One region of the Tumebacillus sp. BK434 genome, then DNA from elsewhere that is predicted to be linked to it. Evidence: a T-box and tRNA genes for the amino acid it is inferred to sense, from the RefSeq annotation. Region 1 holds a T-box; the other holds one or more tRNA genes.
What was found. The T-box of region 1 lies ahead of hisS (histidine--tRNA ligase). A T-box ahead of a tRNA ligase gene usually reads a tRNA of that ligase, here a tRNA-His.
Positions count from the first base shown of each region.

Region 1 (3,398 bases):
TGTGCCGTTGCCGGCTTCGGATCATAGGGCGACTGGCCGGGCTGCAAGCGGTTGAAGCCGTATTCCCTATCGAGGACATAGGCGTATTGGCGCGCCGCTTCGAAGTACGCTTCGCGGGCCAGTGCGCATTCCTGCGTCTCGCGTCCTTCCGGGCAGGCGAGATAGCGCTCCTCCGCCCGCTGCATGACGACGACCCATTGCGGAAAGGCCGGATCGGAGGGACCGAACGGCGGCGGGCTTATGACGTTATAGAACGGGTCATCGAAAAAGATCTGCCCGGTGATCAGCACCGTCTCTTCAAAATACTGTTCGCCGACGATGCCAAATCCTGGCGGCAGGGGCGGAGGCACCAGGAAATAGGAGGGAACTTCCGGCAATAACTTGCGTTGCTCTTGGCGTCGGCGTTTCCATCTGCGATAGGCGCGGCCCATGTTCCAGCTCCTTTCAATTGCGCAACCTCATTTGCTCATCCTCATGTGATCAGCATATGGTGCGGCCGCAGCGACGGTGTGCCGATTTCGTTCGACAATTTCCCGGGAAATCGACGGCAAAGGAGGTCGCTGTCGAAACAGCAACGGCTCTCCCGGGCGGGAGAGCCGTTTTGTCGGTTGGTGTCCGAGTTACTTTTCTTCGATGGTGACCGTTTCGATGTGCACGTCTTCCTGCGGTTTGCTCATCTCGCCACTCGGGCTCTGGCCGACCGGCACAGATGCGATCTTGTCGACGATGTCGAGACCTTCGACCACTTCGCCAAAAACGGTGTAGTTCGGCATGCGATTCAGTCCGTCCACTTGCGGGCCGCTGCCGATGAAGAACTGGCTGCCATTGGTATCGGGGCCGGCGTTGGCCATGGCGACAATGCCTTTGGTGTATTGCTTCGCCGGGGGCAGTTCGTCTTCGAATCGGTAGCCCGGACCGCCGGCTCCGGTACCGGTCGGGTCGCCGGTCTGGATCATGAAGTCTTTGATCACACGGTGGAAGGTGACCCCGTCATAGTATTTGTCCTGGGCGAGGAAAACGAAGTTGTTGACGGTGACCGGTGCTGCGTCGTCGAGCAGCTTGATTTTGATATCGCCTTTGTTCGTTTTGATCGTGGCGGTGTATTCTTTTGCTTTGTCGATCTTCATTTCCGGCTTGCTGGCGTATTGCTTCTGCTTCTTCGAGGTGTCAACCGTACCGGTGTTGTTCTGCTGCTTGTTGTTGTTGTTCTTCTGCGTGTTTTCATCCGTGCCGCAGCCGGACAACAGCGTTGTGACCAGCGCGGTGGCCAGCACGGTGGTGAATAAGGTCCGTTTGTTCATCACTTGCTCCTCCAGTTCCTTTAGGGCATCTTCTGACTCTATTGTAACAGGCATCCAAGTGAAGGCAAGTCGGTTGACAAAGGAAGACATGGTGCATACAATAATAGACAAATTACTTCCATCATGATTGAACAGCTGTGAGAAGGAGAGTACAGCGTTTATGATCGCGCAGAGAGCCGGTGGGTGGTGCGAACCGGAGGGTCAGGACGTTTGGAAACACACCTTTGAGCTGTGGCCCGAAAGGCTGCTCAGGCAGCCCGGTAGACGTCACCGGAGACTTCCACCGTTATCAGCGGAAGAGGGGTTAGTCGTTTTGACCTCTGATGAGTGGTCATGTGCTGTCTTGGGCGGTGCATGGCAAGATGGGTGGTACCGCGAGCAAGCTCTCGTCCCGTTATGGGATGGGAGTTTTTTTTATTTGCTCAGACAAATTTTTCGAGGAGGGTTTTGAAGATGGAACGTGTGAATCGTCCGCGCGGCACGGCAGATCTGTTGCCGCAGGAAGTGCAGGATTGGCAGCGTCTTGAGGCAACGGCAAGGGAGGTGTGCGGACATTTCCATGTCCGGGAGATCAGAACCCCTCTGTTTGAGCACACGGAGCTGTTTCTGCGCGGCGTCGGCGACGGAACGGACATCGTCGAGAAAGAGATGTACACGTTTCTCGACAAAGGCGGGCGGAGTTTGACGCTGCGCCCGGAAGGGACGTCGGCAGTGGCGAGGGCGGTGGTGGAAAACAAGCTGTATGTGGAGCCGCTGCCGCTCAAGCTGTACTATCTGGCGCCGATGTTCCGCTATGAACGGCCGGGGACGGGACGGCTGCGGCAGCATCACCAGTTTGGGGTCGAAGTGGTCGGCAGTGACAGCGCGGCGGCCGATGTGGAAGTGATGATGCTGGCGATGCGGTTTTACGAAGCGATCGGGGCCAAGGGGCTGACGGTGGTCTTGAACTCGGTCGGCTGCCGGGAGTGCCGTCCGCAGTATCGCGAACAGCTGCTGGAGTATCTGGAACTGCGGCTCGACGCGATGTGCGGGGACTGTCAGCGCCGCTCGGAAAAGAATCCGCTGCGCATCCTCGATTGCAAGCAGTCGTGCTGCCAGGCGGCGGTGCTGGGTGCACCTTCGATTCAGGACTGCTTGTGCGGGGCGTGCCAGACGCATTTTGCCCGGGTGGTGCAAGGGCTGGATGCCTTGGGGCTCTCCTATCGGGTCGACGCGCGGCTGGTGCGGGGACTCGATTATTACACGCGGACGGTGTTCGAAGTGATGACCGCAGCCGGAGCGACCGTTTCGGCCGGCGGGCGGTATAACGGACTGTATGCGGAGCTTGGGGGCATGGAGCTGCCGGCGGTAGGCTTCGGCGCCGGGCTGGAGCGGGCGTTGCTCCTGCTGCAGGAGCAGGGGGTGAAGCTGGCCAGCGAGGAGCCACGCGTGGATGTGTTTGCGATCCCGCTTGGCGACACGGCCGAAGTTGCCGTGCTCAAGGCGCTCGATGCGCTGCGGCGGGCCGGGCTCACGGTGGAGCGGGACTTCAGCGGCAAAGGGCTGAAGAGCGGCTTGAAGCGGGCCGACCGCTTGGGAGCCAAGGTGGCGGTCATCGTCGGTGAGGAGGAAGTGGCGGCCGGCAAGCTGCTGGTGAAAGACTTGCTTGCCGGCGGGCAGCAGGCGATGGAGCTGGAGGAGCTGTTGTATCGCTTAACATAATATTTTCAAAACAAAGCGGCCCGTTCGTTACCGGGCCGCTTTTTTCGCGAAGTCGAGAGTCTGCCGGATGATGCTGCGGGTGGTGTCGTCAGGCATGGTGACATCGAAGCTGTGGGGGGCGGACGGGTGTTCGAGGTAGGTGATCGGGGCTTGCTGCTGCAACGCCTGCGCATAGAATTGGTCGAGCGGGGTGTTGACGGCAGGTGTGTCCTGTCCGGCCTTGACCAGCAGCATCGGCGGGAAATGCTCCGGGGAGCGGGCGAGATGCATGATCGGAGAGTAGTCGCGGAGGAGGTCGGCGGTCACTTCTTCCGCCAGCTCAGAGCGGCGGTCGCGCAGATCGAGCAGCGGGTAGTAGGCAATGACACCTTTTATGTAACTTGGACGCTCTTGCAG
Region 1 is NZ_SLXS01000003.1:296,148-299,545, reverse strand. Features, by position in the region: gene EV586_RS09730 (hypothetical protein) at 1-431, opposite strand, end outside; gene EV586_RS09725 (peptidylprolyl isomerase) at 621-1,301, opposite strand; T-box leader at 1,430-1,698, shown strand; gene hisS (histidine--tRNA ligase) at 1,755-3,002, shown strand; gene EV586_RS09715 (alpha/beta hydrolase) at 3,030-3,398, opposite strand, start outside.

Region 2 (3,398 bases), on a different contig from region 1:
ACACGGTTAACCGCTTGACCGCGGAACTCGTCTTTCAGGCCTTCGGCAGTTGCGCCGGTGAACTGAACGTACGCGTCAAACGGAATGCCTTGCTGTTGCAGACGCTGTTTGAAGTCGTTCATCAGGAATTCGATCTCGTTGTCGATCATCGCTTCCGGAATCTCGATCGTCGCGTTCTCAACCGCTTGGTTGATCACCGCTTCTTCCACATACATCTTGGAGTCGTGCTCCGCTTTTTCTTTGAGTTTATTCTCGATGTCAGCCTTCAATTCGTCAAGGGTGTTGAACTCGGAGATGTCCTTGACAAACTCATCGTCGAGCGCCGGCAGCTGCTTGCGCTTGATCTCGTTCAAGGTCACTTTGAAGACAGCCGGCTGGCCAGCGAGGGTCGCGACATGGTACGCTTCCGGGAAGTTGACGTTGATCTCCTTCTCTTCGCCTTTCTTCATGCCGACGATCTGGTCTTCGAAGCCCGGGATGAAGGTGTTGGAGCCGATTTCGAGCTGGTAGTTGTCCGCTTCGCCGCCTTCGAAAGCTTCGCCGTTCACGAAACCTTTGAAGTCGATGCTGACGAGGTCGCCGTTTTCAACAGCAACGCCGTCTTCCGCTACGACGATGTCAGCGTGGGAACCTTGCAGGTTCGTGAGCTCCGCATCGATCGCATCAGCCGTTACGGTGAAGTCTTTCTTCTCGACGGACAGGCCTTTGAAAGCGCCCAGTTCAACTTCCGGCTTGACGATGACGGTCGCCTTGATCACAGCGGTCTCGCCTTTGCCGAATTGGACAACATCGATCTCCGGACGGTCAACCGGCGTAATGTTCGCTTCGTTGACTGCAGCCGTGTAGGCTTCCGGTAACAGGATGTCCAGCGCGTCTTGATATAATACCTCAACGCCAAAGCGGTTTTCGAAGATCTGGCGCGGCACTTTGCCTTTGCGGAAGCCCGGAACTGCTACGGTCTTCTGCGCTTTCTTGAATGCTTTGTCGAGCGCGGAGTCGACTTGCTCTGCGCCAACCTCGAATTCAAGAACGCCGACGTTCTTCTCTATTTTTTCCCAATTCTTAACTACTACTGCCATCTGTGAATCCTCCCTTGAATCAACCAATGCGGAAAACGCTGCCTTGTATGTAGTACTGTGGCTTGTCCACGCATGTTTTCAATGTAGATTGATACAACCACTACATTATATCACAAATGGAGATAAGTTCAAACACAAAAACACCCCCATCTTCGCGACGGGGGTGTCCTCTTTCTGGAAGTATACCGTTGGCTGGGGTGGAAGGGATCGAACCTTCGCATGACGGAGTCAAAGTCCGTTGCCTTACCGCTTGGCGACACCCCAACGGGAGCAAAAATAAAAAAATCAATGGGGCGACCGAGGGGAATCGAACCCCCGAATGCCAGAGCCACAATCTGGTGCGTTAACCACTTCGCCACGGCCGCCATTGATGGCGTCCCAGGAGGGATTCGAACCCCCGACCGACCGCTTAGAAGGCGGTTGCTCTATCCAACTGAGCTACTGAGACAAGAAGATATGGAGCGGGTGATGGGAATCGAACCCACGCGACCAGCTTGGAAGGCTGGAGTTCTACCATTGAACTACACCCGCGCATGTTGAAGAAAACGTGTCGCTCTTGCGGCGACGAAAGTTAGTATACAACAAAACGAATCGGAAAGTCAACACTTTGCACCAGGAAACTTACGGAAGAAAAAAGACCGCCGACGGGTGATGTCAGCGGTCCTATCGTATCGAAAAAACATGCTCCATGTCAAAGGCGGGAATCGGCGTGCCATCGAGCGTATAGAACGAAAATCGGCCCTGAATCCCCGCTTCTCCCGCGCAAAGTTCCAATACGGCATAGGTGCACACCGTATAGCCGCGCGGAACGGACAGGCTGCCCGGATTGAGAAACACGCAGCCGTCCTCGACAAACAGGACCGGCGTGTGCGTATGCCCGAACACGGCGAGCTGCACGCCCTGTTCTGCCGCCTTGTAGACGAGCTGAAGCGGCGACGTTTTGACGCTCACCGTGTGCCCGTGCAAAAGCAGGGCCGGCACGCCGTACAGGTCGAGCGCCTGTTCCTCCGCGGCACTGCCGTACGGATCGCAGTTGCCGCAGACGGTCACGGCATTGGGATACTTCCCGTCGAGCACATCCTCCGCATGGTCACCGGCGTGCAGGAGCAAGTCATAGCCGCCCAAGCGTGCCTGAACCTGCGCGATCACCTCGTCGATCCGGTCGGTTCGCCCATGCGAATCGGAGAGGATCAGCACACGGTAGGTTCCGCTCATTCGCCCGGCCCTTGCTCCGACTCGCTCACCGCGCCGTCATGCCCTTCCATCTTCAGCATCTCGATCATGCCGCGCAGCGCTTTCGCCCGGTGCGAGATGGAATTTTTTTCTTCCAATGAGAGTTCGGCCAGCGTCTTGCCGCGCTCGGGCAGCACGAACAACGGATCGTAGCCGAATCCTTGCGTGCCCCGCCCGGTGTGCAGAACTGCGCCTTCGAGCGTGCCAAACGACACCAGCGTCTCCTGCCCCGGTCGGGACAGCGCGATCGCCGAGACGAAACGGGCCGCCCGGCTGTCGTCCCCGATGCCGGTCAGCTCCTGCAAGAGTTTCGCGTTGTTTTGCTCGTCGGTCGCGTGTTCGCCGGCAAAGCGCGCCGAATAGACGCCGGGTCGACCTTGCAGCGCATCGACTTCCAGGCCGGAGTCATCGGCCAGCGCCGGCATATGATACGCTTTGGCGATCTCCTCAGCCTTCTTGATCGCATTGCCGGCAAAAGTATCCTTGTCCTCGACGACGTCGGGCGCGTCCTGCGGCACCGCTTCGACATGCCAGCCGAGCTCGGCGAAAAAGTGTTGAAACTCTTTGACTTTGCCTTGGTTCTTGGTGGCAAGAAGAAGTTTGGTTTGAATCTGTCCCATCTCTGACCTCCGATTGCTCCCCTATGTAAAAAGCCGCTTAGGCGTTTTGCAGCGCATTTTTGGCGATCAGACCGGTGATCTCTTCGCCCAGCACCTGCTTTTGCAGACTGATCCATTGTTCGTTGCCGATCTTGCCCAGCGCAAGCATCTGCTGCAGTTCATCCATCGAAAACGTCGCTTCTTCGCCCGTGCCTTGCAGCTCGACAAAGCGGCCGGCGCCGGTCATCACGATGTTCATGTCAACATTCGCCGCCGAGTCTTCCTGATAGTTCAAGTCGAGCACCGCCCGGTCGCCGACCATGCCCACCGAGACCGCCGCCAGAAAATCGGTGATCGGCAACGTGCTGAGCGACCCTTTTTCCACCTGCTTATATAACGCATCCGCCAGCGCGACAAACGCGCCGGTGATCGATGCGGTGCGGGTGCCGCCGTCCGCCTGAATCACGTCGCAGTCCAGCCACAAAGT
Region 2 is NZ_SLXS01000004.1:450,468-453,865, reverse strand. Features, by position in the region: gene tig (trigger factor) at 1-1,079, opposite strand, end outside; tRNA gene EV586_RS13490 (tRNA-Gln) at 1,269-1,343, opposite strand; tRNA gene EV586_RS13485 (tRNA-His) at 1,369-1,444, opposite strand; tRNA gene EV586_RS13480 (tRNA-Arg) at 1,451-1,527, opposite strand; tRNA gene EV586_RS13475 (tRNA-Gly) at 1,537-1,610, opposite strand; gene EV586_RS13470 (metallophosphoesterase family protein) at 1,743-2,294, opposite strand; gene EV586_RS13465 (XTP/dITP diphosphatase) at 2,291-2,932, opposite strand; gene rph (ribonuclease PH) at 2,970-3,398, opposite strand, start outside.
Region 2: it encodes a tRNA-His, which carries the amino acid that the T-box ahead of hisS (histidine--tRNA ligase) is inferred to sense. The anticodon was not compared.